Regions from separate parts of the Motilimonas sp. 1_MG-2023 genome, predicted to be linked through region 3. Evidence: predicted binding sites of a transcription regulator. Region 3 holds the regulator's gene; each other region holds the start of a gene.
The links. The regulator sigma-54, encoded in region 3, starts transcription at its own class of promoters, with help from an activator protein. The targets are predictions, from matches to a motif close to GTTGGCACGNNNNTNGNNT.

Region 1 (9,847 bases), on a different contig from region 3:
ATCCCGAAAGGTCGTGCAATTAAAATGCGTGATGTTTGTTTTATTTGTAAAGGGGATAATGTAGTGATTAAAGCAAGAGTGAGTGGCCTTGAGATAAAAACCAATGGTATTGCTATAAATAGTGCCTCACTCGGTGATACCATTCGTGTTAGAAACGCCCAGACGAATAAGGTTGTGGTAGGAAAAGTGACCGGCATAAGCGAAATGGAAGTAAAATTATAATTTCTGCTAAAGTTAGTGCTATCGCTGCCGATAAATCTAATACCGGTATTATTACATCTAGATAGGTTGTTATTATGGCTATTAATATGCACAACGTTGGTAACAGGTCCAACCTTAATGTAGAACAAAAACAACAAAAGCAAGAGCAATTGACTCGTGCGAATGAGCAAGCGCCAAGTAAACCGGCTGCAAGTAAAGATTCTGTTTCTTTAACGCCACAGGCACAAGCATTGAACAGCTTAAAAAAGCAGTCGTCAGAGCCAGCGGTTAACCGTGAGCGTGTTGAGACCCTCAAAAAAGCGATACTCAACGGTGAATACAAAATTGATGCAGACAAGTTAGCTAAAAATATGACAGAATTTGAAGCTAAATTCGGTCAATCATTTGGTGTCTAATGCCTAACTCAATCTCAGATTCAATTTTAGCTTTGCTAAAACAGCAACTTGACAACACTAGCTTATTAGCAAAAGTGATCGATGATGAGTATCAAGCACTAATAAAGCGCGACTCAGATACGCTTAACCAGTTGGTACAAGATAAACAATCTTTACTCGCACAAATAGAGCAACAGGATCTCAATATACAACAGCACCCCGAAGCAAGTGCTTTAACAGATCAGTCAGCTCAAGACGTGCAGCAAATATTGAATGAAATAAAGCAGCAATTTATTACATGCCAGCAGCAAAACAGCGTTAATGGTGAGTTAATTGAAATGAGCTTGCGCACTACTCAGCATCTAGCCGGCGTGCTCAACCAGGCCAAAGCAGCTAATTCATTAACATACGATGCTAAAGGGCAAGCAAGAGGAGGAAGTTTACTCGGTAAAGGCATAAAAGCGTAAAAGCGTAACCTGCTTTGTATTAGCTGTATTAGTTCAGACAAATATGGCGCTTCCTACAGGAGTCGAACCTGTGGCCTACCCCTTAGGAGGGGGTCGCTCTATCCTACTGAGCTAAGGAAGCATGGCATAATTATACTCAACCCTTTTATTAAATATACTTTTTATTTCAATACGCCGCTCTTGAAGCTTATTTAATATTCGCAAAATCATTGAGTTGGATGTTACTCGCTGGCAGTGAATCCAACGCCTGCAAAACTGCAGAATCCCGATACAATTCTATAACCTTAGTATGAATTGCACTACTCTCTTGACGAAAGCGTGGAATGCCAAATTGATCCGTATAACTGCCATTATGTGACAACTGAATAGCTTGACCAATTTTCAAACCATTTTTACTGCCAAGATTAATCTGTACCTTATCATCATGAACGGCAATAACTTTTGCCATCGTATCAACACACTCCAACGCAGCAGTTGTATTAATCAACACATCATCCATTACGGCTAATAAACGCTGACCATAGGGAGCATCCCAGAATTTTTTTGAAGATAAATCAACAATATCTTGCTCTTTATAGGTCCACATTGCGCGCTGACGATAGTGTTTAACGTCAAGTAGTTCGCCAGATAGACCATCAAATAAATAAGTACTTAAGTAAAAATTTCTTGGTGCCTCTTTAAAGAAGAAGTCGTATGGTTGCTTCTTGTCTCGCTCAACGGAAACATCATCGATACTCCCCAGCAGCACAAACTGACTATCAGCCCGACTGGCGATAGCAATGACTTGATCACGTACCGCATGGTGCCTAGCATCAAGTAAATTAGGATTAAAATTAACATTTTGATTAATGAATTGGCGCACATCAAAGGCACTATGATTAAGGCTTAACAAATTATTAAGCTTGCTTGTAAATTCACTATCAATATGAAATATTCCCCCATTTATTGCTTGCTCTCTATTTCTAAGCTTAAAACGAACCAATGCCAAAGATTTGGCATATTGCTGTTGCTGACAGCGAGGTTGATCACTCGCTAAAACATCTACTTGAACGGAAACATAAATAAAACCATTTTCAATACGTTCACTCGTTACTTTCAAGCCTCTAATTTCACCTTCTCCGGCCAGCTGTAACTGCTCCTTAGCTAAAATGCCATTATCAAGTTGCTGTAAGCTTTTGATAGAAGCGCCTGCATACAATAGCGCTTGTCTGACAGCGTCTTTCACACCACTTTCCCGAGCTTGAGCTATATCGTCATTGAGAATAGGCGCTTGCCCTTGGGCTTCAAACCATGCCGCTTGTGCCGAGCTGGTAACCATAATGAACCAAAAAATGCAGATAAACCTAGCCATAACACAGCCTCACTAATGCAAAATAAACGAGTCGATAAAAAGACCATTGACCACAGCCCAAATTGAATAAACGCCCAAGTACGAGAACAATATAGAGCCAATACCATTTCAAGTGACATTTAGACTTAAAGCAATAAGCAAGCAATATTTAGGCCAAAATAATCTACTGCAGATTGTTAACAGCACATCAGTTGTGGCACTTGGTACATTTATTGCTTTATTTCTAACCGAGGTGTTAGCAAGACATTGGGCTTACTAGTCACATTTACCTAAATTTTAATTATTTAGCCAAAAGTCATAATGTTCATCGTTAGTAGTCACTAAAGTGTTAAAGCTTTATTTAGCTAAAGAATTGAGCATGTAAGTCGATATAGCTATTTATAGATAGATCGATAGAGGGAATGAAATGAACAAACAAGCTTGGTGTCTCTGTTGTGTCGCCATAACAATGTCTGGCTGTGCAACCCAACCTAAAAACGATATTGTCATTATCGATCCGAATGCATCGGAAAATATTACCACTAACAGTCGGCAATATACTGCCGATTCACAAACCTCAGTCAATACGATTTATGTCCGTTCAAGTACATTACCCACGAGCCATGCTGATAATGAAACAAAATCGCAATACTATGGCAGCTACGTCTCTCCGGGATACCGCAGTTGGCGCCAAGTTCAGCCGAAGCGACCTGATATGTTGCCGGGCGACCGCGCGCGCGAGCTTGACTACATCATACGTGCTTTAGCCGATCAACTAGCCCTAAATAGGGATCCTAACGCGAGTAAAACGCCTATTGCGGTCACTTCTTTATCTAATATTGATGACTTACAAAATACGAATTGGCTCGGGCAGGCAATTTCTGAGGCGTTTATTCATGAACTGCATATTCGTGAAGTGCCTGTCATTGACTTTAAAACGACAGGGAAAATAAAAGTAACTCCAGAAGGTGACTTCGTATTTAGCCGAGAGTGGGACCAGTTGCGTAGTAAAATTCCGGTTTATCGTATTTTCACTGGCACCATGTCACGTAATGATGAAGGTGTGGTAGTGAACGTTAGAACCATTAATATGCAAACTTTACTGGTAGAGTCTACAGGACGTGCTTTCATTCCGAATCGCTTATTAATAGGTGCTAAAAACAGCTTAAATGCAGGTAAAAACGATGCCTATATTCAAAGATCCAGCGTCCCTTCAGGGGTGAACGGTCGTACTGTCGAATTTGTAAAATAATTAGGAGTCATCGCTATGTTCAAGGCGCCTCTCATTGCTGCAGCATTACTCCTTAGTGGTTGTTCGCAAATTGCAAATACGCACATCGAGTATGAAACCGTCAAACCAGAAAAATTCCCTGTTCTGATTGCAGTGGGCTATGCTCCAATTGATTTACAACCTGGCGCAACTAAGCAGCAAAAAATGCTCAATGCTATCCGCGCATCTAAACTCGATGCTTATAGAGAGCTAGCGGAACAAGTTTATGGGCTACAAATCAGCAGTCAAAATACCTTAAACACATACATTATCGGCTCAGATAAGGTAAAGGCCCAAGTAGATGGCTTGATCAAAGGTGCACGAGTGGTGCAAAGCTACCCAATGGGTGAAATGTATGCCACCGAATTAGAATTAGATACTGAGCAGCTATATTACATAAACGAAATGCAAAGCATGCCACAAAAAGTGAAAAAGATTACTTACTACTAGCCAATTACTCATCTAGCCCCATAAAAAAAAGTCGCGTAATGCGACTTTTTTTATTCTCAGGAAGACTGATGCTCTATTTAATATTTTCTACTGCCCAAGTCAGTAGCTCAGAACGCTCAGCAACCGTTGCTTCGTCATACCAATAAGCCAACATTTCCATTTCTTTGTTATCTGCTTGCAATGGCGAATCTATCTTCTTGCGATTCTTAAGAGCCCAAGAAATAAAAGCCTCTTGTTCAGCGGATGATACCTTAGCAAACCAATACTCTGTCATTTCTACAGCAGTGCTTTGTTGAGACTTAGCTTTTGCAGCAACCGGTGTTGCCACTACCGCAGCTCCTGCAGCAGCGTTACCTGCTTGGCCATTAATGGTATTTAAATCTATATTTGCTTGTTTATAACGCAACATCATGCCATCGATGTAAACAGCTGGAATAACATATTTCAGACCTTTGCTAGAACCTTCGAATAATAGTTCGAAAGGTAAACCTTGCTCTCTAGCGTCTATGATATCAGCTGTGGCTACTGGAAACTTTACCCATTGATTCGTAACGCAGTTGTCATTACACATCTGGCTGCTAACCTTGCGGTCTTCTAAATCAACTAACTGTGAGTTAACTTTTGCATGAGTAAATTCATTGGAAGTCTGAAAGTAACTCACATCTAAAAAAACATAAGAAAAAGCGTTTTGCGGATTATCTCGAGGTAGTTCAGAAAGGAGATATAAAACTGTGTTTGAAGCTTTTACGCCATGCTCAGCTGTTGGCTTCAGGCTAATTTTTGACCCTGCTATTTTTACCGAGTTATACCCTAATTCAACTTCCGTATTACTGGCAAACTCATTAGCACTGGTCTTCTCTGGGTTCGCTGCGCATGCAGACAGCCCAATAACAGCAACAGCCATTAGCAAAGGTTTTATCATTGTATTTTCCAATAAAGCATCTAAAAACAAGTAACTTATTCTATCATGTCACCATAAAGATGACAGACAAAAAAAACGCCGGCATAAGCCGGCGTTCAAAGTTTTTAATATTAAGTAATATTAGAAACCGTATTCTAGACCAACACGTACAACTGTATCTTCGTTAGTGCCGCCTTGTAGGTCACGGTTAGCAACACGTAGGTAAGGTACGAAACCGTTTACTACGTACATAACTTGACCAGAAACAATGCTATCTTCAACGTTCTTAACTTTATTGCCACCAACTTCTGGGTCTAGGTTAGCAGTGTAACCTAGTTTGAAGCCTAGTGAACCAGCCCAGTATTGACCGATGATAGAGTAAGAGTCTTGAGTACTCTTGATGTTAGTTACGTTGTCTTTTGACTCACCAGATTTGAATGCACCAGCAAGACCGAAACCAGCAGGTAGGCTAGCTTCAAAACCTAGTAGGTAACCAAAAGTATCTACGTCGTTACCACCGAATTTATCAGCAGTTTCGAAACCACCGTGTAAAGTAACCATATCAGCGATAGTGTAGTTTACGTTACCACCGAAGTAGTAAGAACTTTTAGTAGCTGCACCTGAGATAGATTTAGCGTTTGCAGCATCGTCATCACGACCAACAGCTAGAGCGAATGTTAGACCGCCTAGAGATGGAGAGTCGTAACGGATTGTGTTTGATTGACGATCGTAGTAGTAAGCAACGTCACCGCCCCAGTCCCAAGAAGCACCTAGACCTGGGTTAGCGTATGGCCAGTCGATTAGTTCGTACATAGGAGTTAGAACACGACCAAAACGTACTTTACCCCAGTCGCCTTTAAGACCGATGAAAGTATCACGTTGACCTAGAGTACCGCCAGCAACGCCGCCGTGTGCCCAGTCGATGTTATCAACGTAACCGCCTTCGATTTGCATGAAAACTTCAATGCTATCAGTCATTGCTTTACCAGCACGGAAACCGATGCGAGATTCGTTTTCTAGTACAGGACCTTGATCGTTAGCAATATCGCCGTAGTCAACGATAGAGATTGCAGCAACACCGTAAACTTCAACATTAAAGTCGTTGTTTTGGCCGATTTCGTAAGCATTTGCGCCCATTGATGCAGTTGCTAAAGCAGCTGCTACTAGAGTTTTCTTAAACATTTGTCGCTCCTTGAATATAGACTCAGCGTTTTAAGTCAGTTCCTGTGTGTATAAATCCTATACAGCTGGAACTTTATTTCTTCATTAAATGTAACCAAATTAGTTACAAATTCTTATTTGGTGGTATAGCAAATCATTTGCTCACCGCCTTATGGAATTTCATACTACCTTCGCATTACAAATTATCAATATAATTTACCAAACAAAGAACAGAAAACAGAGTTTGATCACAAAAACATATTGAACTTTTTTCAATTCATTATAAAACAATGGGTTACGTGATTTTGAATGTTACCGAAGGGGGTTTAAATACTGCTTAGCTAACAATGAATATCTAAACATTTGTTAGCAAATTGTCCAGCACTGCTAATTCATGTTTATTTATCATAGGGTTAAGATAAGCCTTAGCCAAGGCTGAATATAAATACAAAATTTGAGTATTTTGTAAGTAAAAGGATTATAACGCCCTTAACCGAGCGTTCAACTTTTCAACACAAATTATGTTTGAGTATTTGAGTTAGCTCGCCTTTTTGCTTAAGTTAAGCCTTGGTTATTGTACATTTCATGTCTATCAGTAGAGAAAATAATGAATTCGACAGTTTTAATTAGCGGGTGCTCTAGCGGAATCGGTCTTTATTGTGCAGCCCAGCTACAACAAGCTGGCTTTCAGGTTTTTGCCACAGCGCGAAAAAAATCAGACTTGGCCCATTTACGCGCAATAGGCTGCCAAGCTATTTATATGGAAATGTCTGATCCTCAATCTATACAGCTTGCAGTAGATGAAATTCTAACTGCTACTAATGGCAAACTGGATATATTATTCAACAATGCAGCCTTTGGCCAACCTGGCGCCGTGGAAGACTTACCAACACAAGCCCTAAGGGAGCAATTTGAGACCAACTTATTTGGCTGGCATGAATTAACCAAACTTATTATCCCTGTGATGCGCCGCCAGGGTCATGGCCGAATTATACAAAATAGTTCGGTATTAGGATTAGTCGCGATGAAATACCGCGGAGCCTACAACGCCAGTAAATTTGCTTTAGAGGGATTAACCGATACCTTGCGGTTAGAGTTAGCTGGCTCAGGCATCCATGTATGTTTAATAGAGCCCGGCCCCATCAAAAGCCAATTTAGACATAATGCACTACGAGCATTTCACCAACACATTAATATTGCGAATAGCCATCACCAGCAAGCTTATGAAAATACAATTGCTCGCCTTAGCGCATCAGAAAGCAGTAGTGCATTTACCCTAGAGCCCATAGCCGTATTTCGCGCGCTCAAGCACGCGATTCAAGCACCTAAACCCAAAGCGCGGTATTATGTTACCTTGCCAACCTATGTTTTTGCTCTGTTGCGAAGAGTATTACCAACACGTTGGCTCGATTACCTGTTAAATAAAAGCGATTAATTAGCACACTCTTTTAAAGGAAACTAATGTGAAACGGATGGTATTATTTTTTGTTGCAACCCTCGTATCTCAATTTTGCTTTGCTAATAGCACCCCTGCGTTCTGGCAACTGACCAAACAAGATCATGCAACACTGCACATTTTAGGCTCCATTCATGTCGGCAGTGAAGAGCTTTATCCTCTTCCCGCTCATATAGAACAAGCATTCAATAATGCTTCACAACTTATCGTAGAAGTCGATATGAGCAGAGTAACAAAATCGGATTTAGAGGAAGTACAACGCTTAACCCACTTACCTAATCCGCAAAGGCTAGCTGACGTTATGCCTATTGAACAATATCGCACTTTAAAGGCTATGCTAAAGCCGCTGGGATTAAATCGTCCTGAAGTAAAAGCATTACAACCTTGGTTTGTTATTATTTCAGCCATGCATTTAAAGTTAGAGCAAATTGGCTATTTAGCCGCAATGGGTATTGATCAACATTTCATTCAAAGCGCTAATAAAGTCAAAAAACCTATCGTTCAACTTGAAAACATGCAAAAACAAATCTGGTATATGTCGCAGCTAGCGCAAGAGAGTGAAGAATTTGTTGAGCAAAGTATGAAAGAGTTAGCAGAAATCGACCAACTCGCTCCCAAGTTATTAGAGGCTTGGTCTCAAGGTAACTTGTCGAAATTAACAACCTTACTCATTGCAAATGACCAGCCAGAAAAAGATCTCAATGCTTTTCAAACAATGATGTTAGAGAGAAATCAAGACTGGTTCGAGCAATTAACTGCACTCCCCAAAGAAAGTGACGCATTCATTGTCGTTGGTACATTACACCTTACTGGTGAATCCAACCTGATTGAACTACTCGAGCAGAGCGGCTATCAAGTCACAAGCATTGCACAAGAGATTGAGCCAGCCAGTGTTGTTGATTAACAAATTGTGCAAAGCTCCCTTTCGCCTTGACTCGATTAACGTTGTTATAACATCCTTGCTTGATCAGGATCATCACATTTAAAACGAGATGTTTTTACACTTTCGTCACTAGCTATATATGAGGATACAGTGATGGAACTTTGGATGGACCTACTTTTTGGCAACCCTATCGGACTTGCATCTATGGCTGTTATTGGCACCACAGTTGGCCTATGCACCTTTTATGCGGTGTATTTTTTAATCAAAATAAAAAATGCGAAGCCGCCAGTGGAAACCCATAAAGCATGATTTCATTGGATTGCCCTGACTTAGGTGCAATCCGGCTTTTTGTCAGGCAAGCGATTAAGGTAGTCAAGCCTGCAATATTTGCCTTGGCAAATAACCTTAGTGACAGAGCCATAAGCCAAACCAAGTTGTACGCTATTTTCAAGGGGGATCCCCAGTAAAGAAGCAACAATGGAGCGGATCACGCCAGCGTGAGTAACGATCACTATCTTACTATCGACATTATCCTTGCTATTACAAAGCGCGAACCAAGCTTTTACTACGCGTTGATGAAACACCTCTAAGCTCTCGCCATTGGGTAAACGGTGGTGAACAAGGTTGTCATTCCATTGTTCGATATCACCTTTCTCGATATCACACCATAAACGCCCTTCCCAATCACCAAAGTCAAACTCTGACCAACTGGGCTCAATTAACGGCGTTGTCGTCAACTTTTGCGCAAGTAATAAGCAACGTTGTGCCGGACTTGAATAAACTTGATTTGGCGACATATTTCTAACGAGCGCTTCAAGTGGTTTTGCTTGCTCAGCAAAATCAACACTAAGGGGTAAATCTAAACGCCCATAGCAAGTGCCCACAGCTACATCGGGCTGCGTGTGACGTATTAGATAACATTCCATACTGATGCTCCCAATACCAAGTACACCAGCACTTCAGTTATTTGCTGGCTGGCGCCTAAACAATCTCCAGTAATCCCCCCTAAGACTCTGTTAAACCAGTAACGTAATGCAAAAAAAGTGACCACCAACAATGCGATGGTAACCATAATGACTTCTCCTGCTAGCCAATACAACGGAAGAGCAGCCAGCACAGCAGCCACGAATAACTCCCCAATTGACAACCCTAACTGTGTTTGGCCTATTTTACTGTCAGATTGTTCCCGTACATAAGGAAGCGATGCCATTAATAGTAGCGGTACGAAACGACTCACACTGTGACCCACCCAAACGCTAAGTAAGATATCAGGTACACTCAACAGCGCCTGATGCTTCAGTAATAGCAGCAAACATAAGCCAACACTGGCATA
Region 2 (9,847 bases), on a different contig from region 3:
GAAGCCCCGAGCAAACAACAAAACAGCATTAGTATCCGAATGAAACCCACATTACACTCTTATTTAGCCTTAAACTAAAACCATAATGGGGGCGCTACCGCTAAATAACAATCACCAAAGGCCAAGCAACGTCATTAATTTTACCCTCTAATGATGCTTATCAATTTTTGAATAAACAACTCCACCGCAGCTAAGTCATCAAAGCGAAAGCCTAAACCATAGTGAATTTCATTGGCGCTTTTATGAATACGCTTAGGGAAGCGCGTCATCTCAGAATAGTGGCAATAACCCTTCTTGTTATGAACGCCAGACAATGTGGTTAAGTCAGCCAGAAACACTTCATACGCAGGACGGATCACTAACAGCGGCACCGAGCCATCAAGTAATAAGTAAAACGACTCTTTTGAATCTGGCAGCATATATTCGGTGATTTTTTTAATCGAAAAGGTAGTACGACAAGATAAATCCGTCAGTTGTGTTGCCATAGCATCAGCAGTAATCGCCAAGGGAAATCCTTAATAAAGAGTAGACAGAAGCTCACTATGCCCTAGCCTTGGATAAAGAGCCATTTAATCGCTAAGCTCTTCTTGCCGCAGCACAACAATTACAGCATTCTCGGCCTAGCGAAATGGTGCCTTGTTAGCAAAAATGATGAATATGGCTCATTTCTACATCAAGATCACTGCAATAACCGCTTAGTACCGATGTCTCCTAGCGCAGTCTACCTATATTTAAAAACACAAAAAATACATTTAATTGATATAGTTTTTACTAATAAATTTTATTAAACTCACGATTAATTTATTTTGCTCTGTAATTTAATCAACTTGGGAAAAAATGATGATAAACGTAAAAATGATCGCGGCAGGCTCTTTATCTCTTATGTTATTAGCAGCATGTGGCGGTGAAAGCTTTCAGGGCAACTATACCGCTGCTGGCGGTATGCAAGAGTTTAACTTTAAAGAAGACGGCCATATGGTTCAATCAATGGCTGGTAACAAAATTGCCGAGTTTAAGTTTGAAAAAGAAGGCGATGAAATCAAAGTAATAATGAACGAAAATGCCTCGCAAATTTACACAGTGCAAGCGAGTGGTGAATTGATTGGCCCTGGCGGTATCAAGCTAACTAAAAAAGGTTAATTTTAATAATAAAAGTGACCTCTGTCGGCAGTAGACTTTTTATTGCCGTCAACATGTTAGCCTCTTTTGCTGGTTGCTAATCAACTCAAGATATCCAAGCTAAAAAACATTAGGCCAACCCAAACCTAGCTCAGAAGCAGTCGGCAACACTTGCAAAAAACTACGGCCATCACTCGTACACAACCAAACTAGAACCGCACAGTTGGTAACAATCGTTAGCCAATAAATAAACCGAAACGGTTGTTTCTGCGTTTTATGGCGAAATTTTTGCTGCGCCAGCATTGCCCCCGGCCAGCCGCCAAATAACGCAAATAGATGCAAGGTACGCTCTTTAACCCGCCAACGTTTTTTCCGTGCTGCCGACTTATCTTTGCCATATAACGCAAAAGTCAGCACGCTCATCAGGCTATACACTGTTGTAAACCATATCGGCAAGGTAAGCACCCCAGTGGCCAACAACAAGCCTGAGAAAAAGATGGCAACTAGCCATAGTCTTAACTTCATTGAAATGAGTTAACTCCTAACCCAAATGTGATAAACAACCGCCAGTACAAACGCCATCGCAGCGGGAACTAATAACGAGAGATAATGTAAAGCTGGGTATAAAATCGCGCCCATTAAACCACCAAGGGTAAAGCCAATAATAATGATCAGGAATAAAATCCCTTTACGCCGATCAAAAGGCTGGCCTCGCAACTTGGCTCCCAGCATTAAGCCTAAATCGGTAAATACTCCAGTAACATGAGTGGTGCGAACAATAGCGCCGCTATAAGTGGTAATTAATGCATTTTGTAAGCCACAAGCCGCTGAAGCAAAATAATGGCCGCTGTTTGAACCATCCAACAAGGCCAACATAGCAAGGAATAAAAGTACCGACTCAATCAATAGCGCCGAGCCATAATGACGGCCCAATTTCAGGGCGGTATTTTCAATCAATACACCACTGATCATGGCACCGCCAAGAAAACTTAAAATGATGAGCAGTAAATGAAAGGTACCATTACTAAAGCTTAATAGTCCGACGCCAAATTGCGTCACCGAACCAGAAAGATGTGAAACCGCTTGGTGTTCAAACCCCAACAAACCAATCGAATTGACGCAGCCAGCCAAAACAGCCAAAAAAAAAGCGCCTAACTCAATCCATTTAGGTAAGCGAGTGATCACATCTATCCCCTTATGCTTGCTTACAACGATGTTGTTAATAAAGCCGGCTTACAAACATAAAGCCAACAACTAAAACAGCACACAACATAGCATAATAAGTAACTGTAAAGAGCTGAGTTAAAACAAAGATAATGGGTATAGCGGGTTCACTTGGCTTTTATTCGCAGATAAAAGCCAAGCAAAAAAGCGAGATTAAACAGAAAGATTTGCGCGGTTAAAAACGGGCTGAGCATACATAGTTAAAACACGCTCACGTAGCTCTTCTGGCACCTTATTCATATGCTCTTCAAACGCTTGGCGATCCGCCAGAGACACTTTATCAGCCTCAGACACTTTTGCCGCAAGCAGGTTTGAAGGATGCAAATAATAATGGCGATAAATGCTATCGTCTATTGCTGCCGCAACACTGTCGGCATCATCATAATCATCTTGTAACGGCTGGCCAAAGGCGATGTGTACATGGCCTTTTTTACCGGTAATGCCTTCCGTGATACTGACAATATCTTCAAACTCACTTTTCTCGTATTTGCCATGTTGCTCCGTCGCGTACAGCTCCTTCGCTTTACTAACATCGCCAGGATCAAATTCATAAGATATTGCCACAGGTACTATCTTCAGCTGTTTCACATAATCAGCAAAAGGTATTTTTTGCTTTTTACCGTGCATGTAAAACATTTTGATAATAGCGGGATCGGTTTTATCAAAACCGTCTTTGGCACGCCCTTCTTTTTGCGCGATCCAAATATTATTGCCTGTGTTCAATGAATCTTTAATGTAAGCCGAAAGATGCGAAAACGCCGCCATCATGGCACGTGGTGCCGTCGCAGAACGCTTCACAATAAAGCTTTTGTTAAGCTTCATTAAATCAGTTACGTAAGGTTTTTTCAGTAGATTGTCACCAATCGCAATGCGCACCGTACCGAAGTTATTATGAAATAAACCCCAGTTAACAAAAGCAGGATCCATTGCAATATCACGATGATTAGACACAAACAAATACGCTTGGTCGCGTTGTAATTGCTCAAGGCCAGTAAAAGTCACCTTAGAGGTAGTACGAGTGACCATACTTTGCATGTGGGCGGCCACTTCCGCTTGCACTTTGTCAACCGAGTCTAACCCTGCCCACTTTTTGCTTAAAGCTTGCTTGACAATAGGCCGCATTAACCAAGGAGCCCAACCAGACAAACGCGGAAAACGAACCTTAGTCATCGCGGCAATAAATTCGTCATCATGAGTGATGCGTTGAATTACACCGGCAATTTCATCGTCGTTATAGGGACGAATATCGGCAAAAATATCTTCCGCTCCGGTAGTTTCTGTGGCCATTGTTACCTCTGAATGCCTGACACAAGTGCAAAAAAACGCCGTATTCTAACTCAGGAAGCATTAGCGAGCTAATACTTCCGTCATGCCATCCTTAGTTTGATCACATAAACGACCAGAATTAATGAGGTATTTTTGTATTTTGCTGAGTATCACGCCATAGAAAGGTAAAAATACCAATATACTAATCAATAACTTAAAACCATAGTCAGCCAAAGCAATGGCAAACCAATGTGCAGCCATAAAGGCATCACTGGATTGATAAAACGCAACAAAGAAAAAGATTAACGTGTCGAGTAAATTGCCTAAAATGGTCGATGCTACGGGTGCGACCCACCATTGGCGTAACTGACGCAAACGATTAAACACTGAAATATCCAGCAGCTGACCCAAGCAATAAGCCAAAAAGCTCGCTAAAGCGATACGCGCAACAAAGGTATTAAACTCCGCTAACCCAGCAACGCCTTGATACTCCCCATTAAAGAAGATAACCGACAGCAAATACGAGATAACCAAAGCCGGTAACATCACCACAAAGATGATTTTACGCGCCAGCGTGGCACCAAAAATGCGCACGGTTAAATCGGTTGCTAAAAAGATAAACGGAAAGGTAAATGCGCCCCAAGTGGTGTGCATACCTAAAATAGTCACAGGCAGTTGCACCAAATAATTACTGGATGCAATGATGCCAATATGGAATAGCGATAGAACTAGCAAGGCAAATTTTGCCTGCATTAAGGGTGTGTGTTTCATATTGTACCTTTTTGATGGTTGGGGTGAGGGAACCCAAAAATTCGAGGCGGGATTATACAAAAGCCACCTCAACGAACAAGCCCAAACAGCCTAATTGAGGCCGATTTGACTATTTTATCAATCAGTATGGCTAATCAATCTATTAACAGGCAAGAGTTAATTAAGTGCAGCATGCTAATGCCATCAAGGATGATTTCACGGCGTTTCGTATCATAAAATGTTACTTGTTTGAAGATCACACTCAAATATTGTTCGTTCATGCATTCGCCCTAATAGAATGGGCCTTCGACTTTTACTGTAAAAAGGTCATCCCTCTACGACCGAATATAGAGCGTCGACTTCACGACACCGATTCATATTTGTTATGCATTGGTAAGTAAAATGACGGTTAAACCAAATGTTAATTGAAAAAACATCATCATCACAACAAAGCTAAGAACCAGATAATTAGGCACTTTGTTTTTTAAGTTGTACCAAGCAATGGTGATTTGGGCTACAGCTTGTATTATCGCAATTGCTATAAAGTACCTTAATTGCCATAAATTATATTCTAAGCTTTCTTGGCTAGTTATGTAGGTTATATAAAAAGGAAAAAAGCAAATTAAAACAGTTAATAAGAATAATCCTTTTTTACGCCACATCAGCACCTCTGTAGCTAGCATCTGTTCTTTAAATCGATTCACACGCACTCCTTAAATGAATAACGCTCACCTCACCGAAAACAAAGCTTTTGGCGCCAACAAGACCGGCGTGACTTCAAGCTCCCTGCTTATTTTTTCTAACCATTTATCCATCATGTTCCGCTGTTCAATAGCAGGGTACCAAGGAACATATTCTGTTAAGCAAAACTGCTCGAACTGACTCGGTGTGTTAGATTGCTTCTCTTATGCCAGTGTAGCAATGCTAAGGGGTTGAGGAACGAACAGAACCAACTACCTTCAGCTAAACATTAACATATTGTTACAAATGAAATTTATACTACTCTCGAGCTTGCAACCTACCTAATAAAATAAAGCTTAAACCAATCAGTGGTATGTTAGTCGTAACCGGGTTAAACGCCCCAACCAAAAGCTGAGGCTGTAAAATAGCAACAAAAAACAGCAGACCAAATAGACCTGCAATATTTAGCATTACAACAGTGCGGTTTTTATAAAATATGATGAATATTAAACCAAAAATCAGCTCGCCAAGACCGGCTAATTTAGTAATTAAATAAGAAATTTCGTCAGAGAAACCTAGGCTAGCTGTCATTGCTTTTTCTAATGGAGCAACATGCAATAATTTTGGAAAAATACCGTGGTAAAGCCAACTAAACCCAACAATGTATCGTGCAATTTGCTCTGATGACACCTAATGCTTCCTTGTATGTAATCGCGGTAGAGCAATCCATTACTGATCCGGACATGCGTAAATTACCACGCGTCTAGTACCAATCTATGTGAATAAATCCCTTACTCACTCTTGGTCGCTCAATTACACAATACATTAGCATCTTATTGAAACGACTCCAATTGTAACTGCACCTATCACTGCTCTGAAATACTTGAACCTACTATTTACTTAGTAAACACTTACGTCAGTCTCGCGCTTCACGCATCACATACAAAATGTAAACTTTGTTACCTACTTGTTTGGGTACACAAGGGCCTGCAACGACTTCACGGTGGCTTAAATAGGGATTAGAGAGCTCATGTGTTTATGTCCCAGGACCACCGAAAAAGTAGCGCGGATATAGAGTGGGCAATCTACGAATATATACGGGTGATCCATCAAACAGCGATGCTTAAATTATGAGGGGATCCGTCAGCGCCGCATTAAGGTGTGAGCAACGCTGCCACCACACCTAAACCATACCACCGTAAACACGAAACCCAACGATGAAATGAAAAATGCCAAGCGTGCCGAATCACTCTTAAATTGTTTATTAGTTTGCGTGCCAAAGTGACACGGAGATTGCTTATTGCACACTTTAAGACCATAATACACATGTGACATTTTGACACAACAGGAGATAACATTATGGCTACTACTTTGCCTCGCATCACCGCTAGAGTTGATGTCGATACACAAGACTTACTTACTAAGGCTGCCGCGATCGCCGGCATGTCTAGCATCAACTCGTTTGTTCTAAGCGCTGCAATCGAAAAAGCTAAACAAGTCATCGAACGTGAGCAGGCTTTAAAACTGAGCCAAGCAGATGCGATGTTGCTCATGGAAGCTTTAGACCGTCCTGCAACACAGAACTCAAAACTAAAAGCTGCTGCTGATCGATACGAGAGCAAAATTCAATGATGAATACGGTACTTCTAGATAAAGCTAAACACGATAGAAACCGATTCAACTGTGGCATCGAAGCTCTCAATAATTACTTAAAAGTAATGGCGAGTCAGCAAGCAAAGAAGGACAACACCAGAACGTTTGTTTTGGAAGATGATAGCGACAACTCACATGTCATCGGCTTTTACACGCTAACAATGACACCAATTGACTTAAAGGCATTGCCTGATAGGTTACAAAAAAAGCACCAATCATCCACCTCTGGTGGTCTGATTGCCCGTCTTGCTGTCGATGACCGATACAAAGGGAAAGGCTTTGGTGAGTGGCTGCTTATCGACGCACTCAGAAAACTACTAGCTGCTAGTGATAGCGTTGCATTTCCAGTTGTTATCGTTGACGCCAAAGACGGTGCGAAACACTTCTATGAGCGCTATGGTTTTCAAGCATTTGAAGACGCTGAAAATAAACTCTTCATCACCATTGCTGATGTGAGAGCAAGCTTAGGCTAGTTAGCCGCTAGCCTTTAGCAAACTAACGCTTTGCTAAGCGGCAATAAAATTGTTGGCTAAAATTAGCGAGGGACGAGCAAAAAGCCAACTGTTTTTTGTCCGTTTAAGCAACTTGATAGTCATTGAACCTCCTCCCGCACATCTCTAACCGAGGGATGCTTAAGGTGTCTAAACCGAACAGGAGAAAGCTCAATGAACTTTTATAATAACGCACATCCATATTACTGTGGTATCAATTTACATGCCCGTATTCTTTATGTTTGCATCATTGATTTACAAGGCGAAATTGTCCTCCATCAAAAAATAGCTGCCGATAAGGAGGCTTTACTGACCTTACTTGAGTCTTACATTGGCAACATCGTTGTTGGCGTTGAATGCATGCATTGTTGGTATTGGGTCTCTGATTGGTGCCACGAGAAAGGCATTGATTTCGTCCTAGGCCATGCCCTCTACATGAAAGCCATTCACGGGGGCAAAGCCAAAAATGATAAAATCGACTCCTTTAAAATTGCCTGCTTATTAAGAGGTGGCAATTTCCCGCTGGCTTATACCTATCCGAAAGCCATGCGGGCTGATCGGGACTTATTACGACGTCGCACTAAAATTGTTCGTCACGGCGCCATGCTCAAAGCCCATGTCGCAAATACCAACAGCCAGTACAATCTCCCTGCCACCGAATTAAATCTCAAAAACATCAGTGCAAGGCAACAACTACGGCAACAATTTGATGATCCAATCGTTCAGCGCAACATCGATATGGACATGGCTTTACTCGATTTCTACGCCAAAGAGCTGGCTCAGGTCGAATGGTTCATCGAGCAGCAAGCCAAAGCCCGCTCACCTGAGTATCCTTCGAACTGTCCCTGGCATTGGTAAAATATTGGCGCTCACTATCCTTTTTGAAATCGGCGATATTGAACGATTTGAATCAGTGCAAAAGTTTGCCTCCTACTCACGACTCATCAAGTGCAAAGCGGAATCTGCCGGTAAAACCTATGGCACTCAGGGCAACAAAATTGGTAACAGCCATCTGAAGTGGGCATTTTCAGAAGCGGCAGTGCTCTACCTGCGTGGCAATGACAAAGCACGTGCCTACCTAAATCGATTACAAAAACGGATGAGTAAAGGTAAAGCGCTTTCAGCACTTGCCCATAAACTCGGCCGTTGCGTCTATTTCATGTTAAAAAATAAAACGGTATTTGATGAACAACGATTCTTAAATAACTGACGTTTAAGTCGCGCAATAAGTTGAGCTGAAGACCTAACTCGATAACAGCGAGCATCTCGTGGACATCATGATAATTGAAGCCTGACTTCTAATGTAACGATGAACACTATGCCAATGCTTAAAGCGATTTCGCCTTGATTAGGCACCTTATTGGCGCGCATAAAACAATCAGCAAAATCGCTTACAGCTTGGCTGAGCCTGAAACTAACTGTGCCTTGAGCACCTTTGACTTGAATAGTGCCAGCACGAGGTTAACCGATAACTGTCTAGTGCCCTGTTATTTTCATGGATGAAAAATAATAACAGGCAGCGATGAGACCGCACTAAGAGAGCCTCAATATGTGTTTGTTGTAGGCGATATCCTAACAACAGCATGACAAAGCGAAGTAAACGCCTTTGCTGATTGGCTTTAAATTCGATTAAAAAACTGTCAAAGGGATCAGCGTGCCTCTTGACAAACGGGAGGCTCATATGTGTTAAGTGCCTAATCTAATAGATGATTATACTTTTCAGGAAGTAAACTGAACTCTCCCCAACCAAGTCCTTGGAAGCACAACCCCGTCCCGTTTTCCTGAACGGTACCATAAACTATAACGATGCGACCAACTGAATCATCTGTAATGCCATGAGCTTTTTGGTCTTTGTCTTGTGATTTAAGGCAAAAGTCTCCAACAGCTTCAGTATCTAAATACGTCATACGAAAATTAGTTGGTCTTTTATGCTCACCTAAGTGAGCTGTTCGGATTATACGACCATAATAAAACTTTGGTTTGTCATCTTCTTCAGAAATTGATTTAACATCTTTAAGTAAATCAATTAACCGAATAGCATTATTTTTACCTGGCAGGTGAAAATATTTATAAAGGTTTTCATCAAAATTTCGACATAAGCCAGCGACGGTCTTGATCTTACTCGGTAATGTAAAGCTCTCACCATTATGACGACCTATGGCAACTTCTGTTTCAGGGCCGTCCTGATCTTCTACTGGAGTTTCGTCATAAACAGCAGGGCTATCTTCTTTGGGTTCTGGCTTTGATTTTAAGAAACTACTGATAATCACTAAATTCTCATCATCAATAGCTTGCTTAGCTTCCTCCCAATTATTAAATTTTTTACCTTCTGGTTTTATTGACTTCAAATCACATTTTGTATCTTTGAACTTTGTCATATGGGCGAAGTAAGCATCACGCCCATTAGTAAAATGTTCTTTTTCTTTCGGTATTCGGTTCAAATTAGTGAAGCAAGCGGGGCAATACAGCGAACCATCCATTTCTGGGGTATACTCAGAAGGAATTAATTTTCTAGCATTTGCTTTTAAATATGCCCGATCGCCCGTTTCGTAATCCCAGTTATCTAACTGATATGAAAACTTTATTCTTCTATTAGATTCACTAGCACTCATTTTTAACTCCTTTTAATGAATAGACCACAGGACTCGACTTGGCACATAACG
Region 3 (9,847 bases):
AGGTATTTTAGCACCAGGAACCATAGACGCTAGCGCAGCGGGGCGTGATATGTATTACATGTTAGGCGTCACCGTTTTATTATTAATAGTGGCAGGTAACGGTAAAATAAAAGAAATTACCCGCGTTGAAGGCGGATTATTATTAGCCTGCTTTATCGCGTACCAAGTTTTATTGTTTTACACTATGTAATTTTATTCAAACTTATGTAATTAGGGCTTTTTATGCTAAACACCCCATATGGCACCATTACCGCACAGCAACATCAGCAGCTGGTTCATACTAAGCTGCTTATTTGCGATATTGATGGGGTGTTCTCTGATGGCCGAATTTACATGGGCAACAACGGCGAGGAGCTCAAAGCATTTCACACCCGAGATGGCTTCGGTATCAAGGCCGTGCTTCATGCTGGTATAGAAGTAGCGGTGATCACCGGACGTAAGTCCACCATTGTTAACAACCGAATGAGCGCTCTGGGCGTTTCTCATATTTTTCAAGGCCAAGATAATAAGCTTATTGCTTTCCAGCAATTACTCACGCAGTTAAACCTTAACCCGGATGAAGTCGCTTATATCGGTGATGACGTGATTGATTTACCCGTGATGAATCAGGTTGGCTTAGCAGTAGCCGTAGCGGATGCACACCCAATAGTGCAGCAACAAGCTGACTATGTTACAACAATAAAAGGCGGCTTTGGTGCTGTGCGCGAGCTTTGCGATCTACTATTGCACGCTCGTGGAGAGTTGGCTCATGCACAAGGTACCAGTGTATGAAAAAGCTCAACATCTGGTTATCCGTACTATTTATGGTTTCTCTTGGCGCTTGGCAGTTTTTTAAACACACTGAAGCGCCTATTGCTGAGCGCGATCCTTCTGAAGCTTACTTTATCGCTAATGAAGTCAAAGGAGCTGTCTTTACCCAAGCAGGAAAAATTGACTACCGGCTTTTTGCCACCCAAATGCATTATTACCAACAAGACTTAAAGACAGTATTTGCGAAACCTGTTTTATTACTTTTTCGCAATGAAGATCAAACTCAGTGGCAAATTACCGGAGACGACGGCATTCTGTTCGATCAGCACACCTTTGAACTAAGTAACAACGTTACCATCACTAATTTGACCCATGACCAACACATAAATCTGATCACCACCGACAAGCTCACCCTAGATTTAATAAAGAATGAAATCCATTCAGATGACTTAGTCACCTTATATGGAGAGCAAATGCAACAAACAGGCACGGGATTATTTGGTCAACTATCAGGTAAAACCATCAGTTTATTAAACCAAGTAACGGCGACTTATTTAAATGAAAAACCTTAAATTATTACTAGCATCACTGGTATTACTAAGTGCTCCTACTTACGCGCTTAAGTCTGACTCAGAGCAAGAAATTGTTATCCGAGCCAATTCCAATACAGCCGACCTAGACAGTAACACCACCACTTTTTTAGGTAACGTCGTGGTGACACAAGGAACAATTAAGCTCACCGCCAATAAATTGGTTGGCATCCGCCATAAGCCCGGCGAAGAAGAAATGATTGCGACTGGCAATCCAGCGACTTTTTATCAAATGATGGATGATGGTAAACCAGTAGAAGCAAAGGCAAAAAAAATTCGTTACCTCAAAAAAAATAACCAGATAATCTTGAGCCAAAATGCCTCTTTAAAGCAGTTAGACAGTAACTACACCGCTGAAACTATCACCTACAACATTGAGACACGCCAGATTGAAGGTAAAAAAGGCGAGACTCAAACCCGAACCGTATTTTTACCCGCTCAAGTCGATAGCAAGAAAAACTCAAAGTCATCAGATAAATCAACAGATAAAGCGGCGCAATAATGGCATTACTCCAAGCAAAAGACTTAGCGAAAAGTTATAAGAATCGTCGTGTAGTAAATGGCGTTAGTTTACAAGTGAACACGGGGCAAATTGTTGGTTTACTCGGCCCCAATGGTGCAGGTAAAACGACAACATTTTACATGGTAGTCGGTTTAGTAAAGCGCGATGAAGGCCAGATATTTATTGATGATGAAGAAATTTCTAGCCAACCAATGCACGTGCGCGCGCAGAAGGGAATTGGCTACTTGCCACAAGAAGCTTCTATTTTTCGTCGCCTTACGGTCGCGCAAAATATCATGGCAATCCTAGAAGTTCGAGATGAGCTATCCACGGAACAAAAACAAGATAGACTGAACGAGTTACTTGAAGAATTTCATATTACCCATATAAAAAATAGTAAAGGGATGTCCCTTTCTGGCGGCGAAAGACGCCGCGTTGAAATCGCCAGAGCACTCGCAGCAGATCCTCAATTCATCTTACTTGATGAGCCATTTGCTGGGGTTGATCCTATCTCTGTAATAGATATAAAAAAAATCATAGAACACTTACGAGACAGAGGCTTAGGCGTATTAATCACTGACCATAATGTGAGGGAAACACTAGATGTATGTGAATATTCCTATATAGTGAGTCATGGAGAAATGATTGCCGCTGGCAAGCCAGAAGACATTTTACAAAACGAACAAGTAAAACGAGTCTACCTAGGCGATCAATTCAAGCTATAGTTTTTATAGGTAACAACCGTTATCTAAAGATTTATATCTAACAGGAATTTAATGAAGCCAACCCTACAGTTGCGTTTAGGTCAGCAGTTAACCATGACCCCTCAGCTACAACAAGCTATTCGCTTGTTGCAGCTTTCTACATTAGATTTACAGCAAGAAATTCAAGAAGCCCTTGAGTCAAATCCGCTGTTAGAAGTAGAAGAAAACGACCACGGTAACGAAGAGCAAAGCTACGATAACGACACATCTAGCCAACTCGAAACGTCGGAGGCCATGGCGCAGAATGACATTCCTGATGATCTTCCCACAGACTCAACATGGGATGACACCTTTACCACGGGCACAGGTTCAAGCACTTCAGGTGTCGGCTCAGGTGGCGATGATGCCGATTTTATTTATCAAGGTGAAACCTCAGCTAACCTACATGACCACCTCATCTGGCAAATGGAGTTAACCCCCTTTAGTGAAACTGATCGCGCTATCGCCTTTGCCATTATCGATGCCATTGACGAATCTGGTTATTTGACTGTCTCTAGCGAAGATATATTAGATAGTGTCTCCTCTGACTTTCTTGATGTTGAGCTCGACGAAGTTGAAGCCGTACTTAAACGATTGCAGCATTTTGATCCTCTCGGCGTTGGTGCTCGTTCCGCGCAAGAATGCATGTTAATCCAGCTGAATCAAATCGAAAAAGGCACTCTCTGGTTAGAAGAAGCCATAATGGTGATCAACGAGCATATGGATTTACTCGCTAATCGTGACTTTCGTACTCTAAGCCGTAAAACTAAGCTAAAAGAAGACGATCTACGCGAAGTCATGCGCCTGATCCATACCTTAGAGCCAAGACCAGGCAATGCGATTGTTGAAATGGACGCTCAATATATAGTTCCAGATGTCTCGGTGCAAAAAAAATCAGGTCGCTGGGTCGTCGAACTAAACCCAGATTGCATGCCCAAAATTCGCGTTAATGATCAATACGCTTCTTTTGCCAAACAAACTAAAAACACCGATGACAGTCAGTTTATTCGTTCACATTTACAAGAAGCCAAATGGTTTATTAAAAGCTTAGAAAGCCGTAATGACACCTTATTAAAAGTGGCCAACTGTATCGTACAGCATCAAGTTGCTTTTTTTGAATACGGCGATGAAGCAATGAAACCCATGGTATTAAACGATGTCGCGGAAGCCGTGGAAATGCACGAGTCCACTATTTCGCGTGTCACCACGCAAAAGTTCATGCACACGCCGCGTGGCATCTTTGAGTTGAAGTATTTCTTCTCTAGCCATGTTGCAACAGAAAGTGGTGGCGAATGTTCATCCACCGCCATTAGGGCCTTAATTAAAAAATTAGTGGCAGCAGAAACCCCTGCTAAGCCCCTAAGTGACAGTAAAATTACTCAACTGCTTGCTGACCAAGGCATAAAGGTTGCGCGAAGAACCATCGCTAAATATCGCGAGTCTTTGAACATCCCGCCTTCCAACCAACGTAAGAGCCTACTTTAGGCTGCAACAGGAGAATGTTTATGCAAATTAATCTATCTGGCCACCATATCGACATCACCGATTCAATGCGCAGTTACGTTGAAACTAAGTTATCTAAATTAGAGCGTCATTTTGATAGCATTAACTCAGCACAAGTGATATTAAACGTCGAAAAGTTGAATCAAATAGCTGAAGCCAAGTTACACCTGTCAGGCGGAGAAGTATTTGCTAACTCCCAAGACACAGATATGTATGCCGCGATTGATTCGTTAGTTGACAAACTTGATCGCCAAGTGATCAAACACAAGGAAAAGCTGAAACAGTCTTAAATTTAAATATGGATATAAAAGAATTATTAGCCCCAGACTGCACCTTGAGTGCAGTCTCTTGTTCAAGCAAGAAAAAAGCACTGGAAATCATCAGTGAGTTAGCAGGACAAAAACTCAATATTGACCCTAAAGTAGTGTTTGAAAACCTACTAACGCGTGAGCGCCTTGGCACCACAGGTGTTGGAGCGGGTATTGCGATCCCCCACGCTCGTATCAGTGATGATTACCCTGTTACCGGCGTTTTCATCCAATGTGAGACCGCGATAGACTTTAGTGCCATCGACAATCAACCCGTTGATTTATTGTTCGCCGTTCTCGTCCCAGAAAGCCAGTGTAGCCAACATTTAAAAACCTTGTCACTTATCGCTGGTAAACTTTCTGATAAACAAATTTGTCGCCAACTTCGCGCGGCTAAAACAGATGCGGAGTTATTCGAACTCATTTGCGTGTCATAACGGGAGCAATATGAAACTCACCATCGTCAGTGGCCGCTCCGGATCAGGCAAAACCGTTGCCTTAAGAGTATTGGAAGACCTAGGCTATTACTGCGTCGATAACCTGCCATTACCCTTACTACCCGATTTAATTACTAGTCTTAAAGATAATTACGATGCCGTGGCGGTTAGCATCGATGTGCGTAACCTGCCCCTTGACCAAAATGAATTACACCACGTCATTAAGGATCTCAAAGCATCGGTTGATCTCACCACCTTATTTCTTGATGCCAGTAGCAGTATTTTGGTACGTCGCTACAGTGAAACCAGGCGTTTACATCCACTAGCAAAAATGCAGCTATCGCTATCTCAAGCGATAGATCAAGAAACCACCTTGCTCGAGCCTATCTCTGAGTCGGCCGATTTACGCATTGATACCAGTGATATGTCAATCCATGAGCTGAGTGAGTTGGTAAAACAACGAGTACTCGGCCAAAAAAGTCATGAATTGGTATTAGTCATTGAATCATTTGGTTTTAAAAATGGCTTACCAAAAGATGCAGACTATGTGTTTGATGCGCGCTTTCTACCTAATCCACATTGGATCCCCGAGCTTAAACCACAAACCGGACTCGATGCTGAAGTTCAACACTACTTAACAGAGCAGCCATTAGTGATGAAGTTTATCTGGCAAATAGAGAATTTGATTGGCACTTGGCTGCCTCATCTTGAACGCAATAACCGCAGCTATGTCACTATCGCTATCGGTTGTACGGGCGGCCAACACAGATCGGTATTTATCGCCGAGAAAATCGCCGAATTCTTTCGCCACGAACAACAAGTGCAAGTTCGTCATCGCACCTTGGAAAAACGTTAAATGTTACAGCTAGAGCAACATATCACCATAAAGAACAAATTGGGCTTACATGCACGAGCGGCTGTAAAACTGGCAGAGTTAGCGCTAAAATTTGACGCGACAGTTACCTTAGTCCACGGCGACAAATCCGCCTCTGCAGCCAGTGTGATGGGCTTACTCATGCTAGAAACCTGTCAAGGCCAACAAATCGTCATTCAAGCCGAAGGGGCCGATGCCAAATGCGCATTAGAAGCAGTAAGACAACTGATAGAAGATAAATTTGAAGAAGAAGAATAATAAATAAAATTAATTAGTTATCGCCTATTGATAACGGCAAACAAGGGGAAAAGCGGATGCTAGATAATCTAGTCAACTTGAGCACACATGAGCGCCTAGTCGAAGTTAACAAAGCGTTAAGCAGTGGTATGTTTGTTCATGTTCGCCGCATGTTACAGCAACTCCCCCCTGAAGATATTGCCTTACTACTTGAATCCTGCCCCCACGCTGAGCGTAAAAATATTTGGCAACTCACCGACTCAGAGCAGCAAGGTGAGATCCTAGAAGAGCTAAATGAAGATGCTCGAGACAGTATCCTCGCCCTAATGGATACGGAAAACCTGGTTGCCGCAACCGAAGGCATGGACACCGACGATCTTGCCTACGTTCTTAGTGGTCTAAACGACTCGGCCTATCAAGACGTACTATCGCAAATGGATGCGCAAGACCGACACCGTCTAGAGCAAGCCTTAGGCTATCCTGAAGATACAGCAGGTAGCGTGATGAACACCGACACCATCACACTCAGACCTGATGTCACTATCGATGTGGTGTTACGCTATTTGCGTTTGAAAGGTGAGCTACCAGAGGCCACCGATGCCCTCTATGTGGTCAATAAACACGATAAGCTCATTGGTGAAGTTGCATTAGCCACCTTGCTCACGGTCGATCCCGCATCCACCGTAATGGACGTGATGGATAACAGCCGTAAAAGCATCCCCGTTGCCATGGCAGAAATCGAAGTGGCCAAAATATTTGAACGCCGAGATTTAATCAGTGCGCCCGTGGTCGATCAAGATGATCGCCTACTTGGACGTATCACTATCGATGACGTGGTCGATATTATCCGTGAAGACGCCGACCACAAAATGATGGGGATGGCGGGGATGGATGATGATGAGGATACCTTTGCGCCTATTTTAAAAAGTACCAAGCGCCGCACCATTTGGTTAACCGTTAATTTAGGCGCGGCATTACTGGCCTCGTCTGTGTCTAATATGTTTGAAGCCACCTTATCTGAAATCGCCACCCTAGCCGTGTTAATGACCATCGTCCCCAGCATGGGCGGTATCGCCGGCAATCAAACCTTGGCACTGGTTATTCGCGGCATGGCGGTTGGCCACATCGGTGACTCGAACGCCCGCACTTTGATTATGAAAGAAGCCGCCATCGGTTTATTAAATGGCTTAATTTGGGCGCTACTTGTGGCTGTGGCGGTAGTTATTTGGAAAGGCGATGTGAATATTGGTTACGTGATCGCAGGAGCCATGTTCATCAACTTATCGGTAGCAGGCTTGGCCGGCGTTTGTATTCCACTGATCATGAACAAACTTAAAATAGACCCTGCCCTTGCGGGCGGTATGGCGCTCACTACGGTAACCGATGTCGTCGGACTGTTTTCATTTTTAGGCATGGCGACGATCTTTTTACGAGCCTAGAATTCAACCTCTCCTGTAAATAAAAAGGCCGTCACGAGTAACGCCACGGCCTTTTAATCTCAACCCAGTATAAATCTGAGGATGTTGTTCAGTTTTATTTACGCTTCATTTAAGGCGAGCGATAACAATTAACTGCCCGCGATCTTCATATTATCAATCAGCACCGAGCCTGTTTGCAGACTGCTGCGCGTATCGATATCACTGCCAACGGCCTGAATCCCCATAAACATGTCTTTCAAGTTACCTGCAATAGTGATTTCATGAACCGGGAAAGCCAGTTCACCGTTTTCAACCCAAAAGCCCGCTGCGCCACGAGAGTAATCACCCGATACAGCGTTAACCCCTTGCCCCATTAGCTCAGTCACATACAAACCCGTGCCTAACTGGCGCAACATGTCTTTAAAGTCACCTTGGTTACTTTGGACAAACCAGTTATGAATACCACCGGCATGGCCAGTCGTCGTCATGCCAAGTTTACGAGCGGAATAACTGGTTAGCAGGTAAGTATTTAAATCGCCACCTGAGATAATCTCACGATCTTGAGTTTTTACCCCTTCAGCATCAAACGGTGAGCTAGCAAGGCCTGATTTAATATGAGGACGCTCGCTGATATTAAACCAACTTGGAAATACCTGCGTGCCTAAGCTATCTAATAAAAACGACGATTGGCGATAAAGGCTACCACCACTAATGGCATTAACTAAATGGCCAAACAAACTTACCGCACTATCGGCAGAAAATAGCACCGGACAGTTACAGGTGTCGATTTTCCGTGCTCCTAAGCGCGCCACTGTACGTTCAACGGCTTCTTGTGCGACCCGCTCTGGACGCCACATATCCGCAATATTACGGGTCATGGTGTAACTATAATCTCGCTGCATTTCATCGCCTTGTTGCGCGATTAACATACAACTTAAACTATGGCGGCTAGACAAATAGCTTTGTACGTAGTCATGACTATTACCATAGACTTTAATGCCTAAATGGCTGCTAAAACTGGCGCCATCAGAATTAACAATGCGGCTATCTGCCGCCAGCGCGAATTCTTCACACTGCTTAGCAAGGGCTAAGCCTGATTCGGGATCGAGTGAAGCAGGATGAAACAAGTCTAAATCTTGCGGTTGACGTTCAAGTAAATCGGCATCAGCCAACCCTGAAAAGGGGTCTTGGCTGGTATGTTTAGCAATGTCAATTGCCGCCTCAACGGCACGCGCTATTGATTCCTTGCTGATATCTGAAGTGGATGAATTACCTTTACGACCATCGACATAAACACTAATGCCCAGTGCGCCATCATGGTTAAATTCAATGTTTTCCACTTCTGCCATTCGGGTATTGACCGATATTCCCGTTTGACGACTAACTGCGACCTCTGCTTGGTCCGCCCCGAGTTTTTTTGCCATCAAGACCGCGTCAGCAACTGCTTGTTCTAACTGGTCTTGTTCTTGTGCAATCAGACTTGTTGGCTCCATGTTATTTCTTCTACTCCGATACATTTCTGCCAAGCATATCATGACATGAGGAGCTTGCGACAATTTGCTGGTAAGATAGTCATATCAAACCTACAAGAATGAACCAATATGCATCCAGAAGACGAAAACGACATCATCAGTAAAACGCAACTTAAGCAAGAAAGTGAAGCACTGCAAAAGCTCGGGGCCCGCTTGGTTAGCTTGAGCCCGAGTCAACTCAAAAACATTCCATTGTCTGATAATCTATCTGACGCTATCAAGCTGGCACATAAAATCAGTAATAAACACGAAGCATTGCGCCGCCAATTACAATACATTGGTAAGCTAATGCGCTCAGAAGATCCGGAGCCTATCGAAGCAGCGCTAGACGTATTAACCAATAAACACCAAGCCGCAACTCACGCTTTTCATCAACTTGAATTGCTGCGCGATGAATTAATCAGTGAAGGTGATGAGGCTATCTCGCGTTTAATGGAGCAGCAACCTAGCTTTGAGCGTCAAAAGTTACGCCAGCTAGTGCGCCAAGCCAACAAAGAAGCGGCGGGTAATAAACCACCAAAATCCTCACGTGAATTATTTAAATACTTGCGTGAAATTATGGTCGATAAGCAGGGCTAAATCGTTTAATGGCAACATAGACACTGGTTAAATGGTTTAAAGAAAGCGCTACACAACAAAAAGCAGTAATGCTTTTTGTTGTGTTACTTTAATTTTCTCAGTTAGTAACTACCTAATTAAAAATAGCTTTCTCTGCTAGTTAGTGCCACCAATGGTTAATTCATCTAATTTCAATGACGGCTGTCCAACCCCCACTGGCACACTTTGACCATCTTTGCCGCACACACCGACACCGGGATCTAACGCTAAGTTATTCCCTACCATCGACACTTTCGACATGGCTTCTGGGCCATTACCAATCAAGGTTGCACCTTTAATCGGCGTAGTCACTTTACCATTTTCGATTAAATAAGCTTCAGATGCAGTGAACACAA

Region 1: Q4519_RS04490 (flagellar assembly protein T N-terminal domain-containing protein) is a predicted target of sigma-54. The motif match lies at 2,554-2,572, and genes of this name have one in related genera.
Region 2: Q4519_RS05850 (DUF1778 domain-containing protein) is a predicted target of sigma-54. The motif match lies at 6,321-6,339, and genes of this name have one in related genera.

What each region holds. Positions count from the first base shown of each region.
Region 1 is NZ_JAUOPX010000006.1:14,450-24,296, reverse strand. Features, by position in the region: gene flgA (flagellar basal body P-ring formation chaperone FlgA) at 1-222, shown strand, start outside; gene flgM (flagellar biosynthesis anti-sigma factor FlgM) at 297-617, shown strand; gene Q4519_RS04500 (flagella synthesis protein FlgN) at 617-1,063, shown strand; tRNA gene Q4519_RS04495 (tRNA-Arg) at 1,108-1,184, opposite strand; gene Q4519_RS04490 (flagellar assembly protein T N-terminal domain-containing protein) at 1,251-2,381, opposite strand; gene Q4519_RS04485 (FlgO family outer membrane protein) at 2,821-3,645, shown strand; gene Q4519_RS04480 (LPP20 family lipoprotein) at 3,661-4,113, shown strand; gene Q4519_RS04475 (hypothetical protein) at 4,187-5,035, opposite strand; gene Q4519_RS04470 (porin) at 5,156-6,196, opposite strand; gene Q4519_RS04465 (SDR family oxidoreductase) at 6,783-7,610, shown strand; gene Q4519_RS04460 (TraB/GumN family protein) at 7,648-8,535, shown strand; gene Q4519_RS04455 (DUF3149 domain-containing protein) at 8,668-8,823, shown strand; gene cobC (alpha-ribazole phosphatase family protein) at 8,844-9,440, opposite strand; gene cobS (adenosylcobinamide-GDP ribazoletransferase) at 9,425-9,847, opposite strand, start outside.
Region 2 is NZ_JAUOPX010000008.1:13,264-23,110, reverse strand. Features, by position in the region: gene Q4519_RS05895 (hypothetical protein) at 141-485, opposite strand; gene Q4519_RS05890 (hypothetical protein) at 841-1,140, shown strand; gene Q4519_RS05885 (DUF1294 domain-containing protein) at 1,240-1,644, opposite strand; gene Q4519_RS05880 (YoaK family protein) at 1,654-2,304, opposite strand; gene Q4519_RS05875 (1-acyl-sn-glycerol-3-phosphate acyltransferase) at 2,497-3,630, opposite strand; gene Q4519_RS05870 (7-cyano-7-deazaguanine/7-aminomethyl-7-deazaguanine transporter) at 3,691-4,380, opposite strand; gene Q4519_RS05865 (hypothetical protein) at 4,515-4,640, opposite strand; gene Q4519_RS05860 (hypothetical protein) at 4,743-5,063, opposite strand; gene Q4519_RS05855 (DoxX-like family protein) at 5,359-5,730, opposite strand; gene Q4519_RS05850 (DUF1778 domain-containing protein) at 6,400-6,672, shown strand; gene Q4519_RS05845 (GNAT family N-acetyltransferase) at 6,669-7,166, shown strand; partial or broken gene Q4519_RS05840 (IS110 family transposase) at 7,359-8,394, shown strand; gene Q4519_RS05835 (hypothetical protein) at 8,879-9,796, opposite strand.
Region 3 is NZ_JAUOPX010000001.1:129,167-139,013, reverse strand. Features, by position in the region: gene Q4519_RS00620 (calcium/sodium antiporter) at 1-190, shown strand, start outside; gene kdsC (3-deoxy-manno-octulosonate-8-phosphatase KdsC) at 223-771, shown strand; gene lptC (LPS export ABC transporter periplasmic protein LptC) at 768-1,322, shown strand; gene lptA (lipopolysaccharide transport periplasmic protein LptA) at 1,309-1,842, shown strand; gene lptB (LPS export ABC transporter ATP-binding protein) at 1,842-2,567, shown strand; gene Q4519_RS00595 (RNA polymerase factor sigma-54) at 2,619-4,070, shown strand; gene hpf (ribosome hibernation promoting factor) at 4,091-4,378, shown strand; gene ptsN (PTS IIA-like nitrogen regulatory protein PtsN) at 4,387-4,833, shown strand; gene rapZ (RNase adapter RapZ) at 4,844-5,689, shown strand; gene Q4519_RS00575 (HPr family phosphocarrier protein) at 5,690-5,965, shown strand; gene mgtE (magnesium transporter) at 6,022-7,383, shown strand; gene pmbA (metalloprotease PmbA) at 7,512-8,855, opposite strand; gene yjgA (ribosome biogenesis factor YjgA) at 8,964-9,473, shown strand; gene tldD (metalloprotease TldD) at 9,609-9,847, opposite strand, start outside.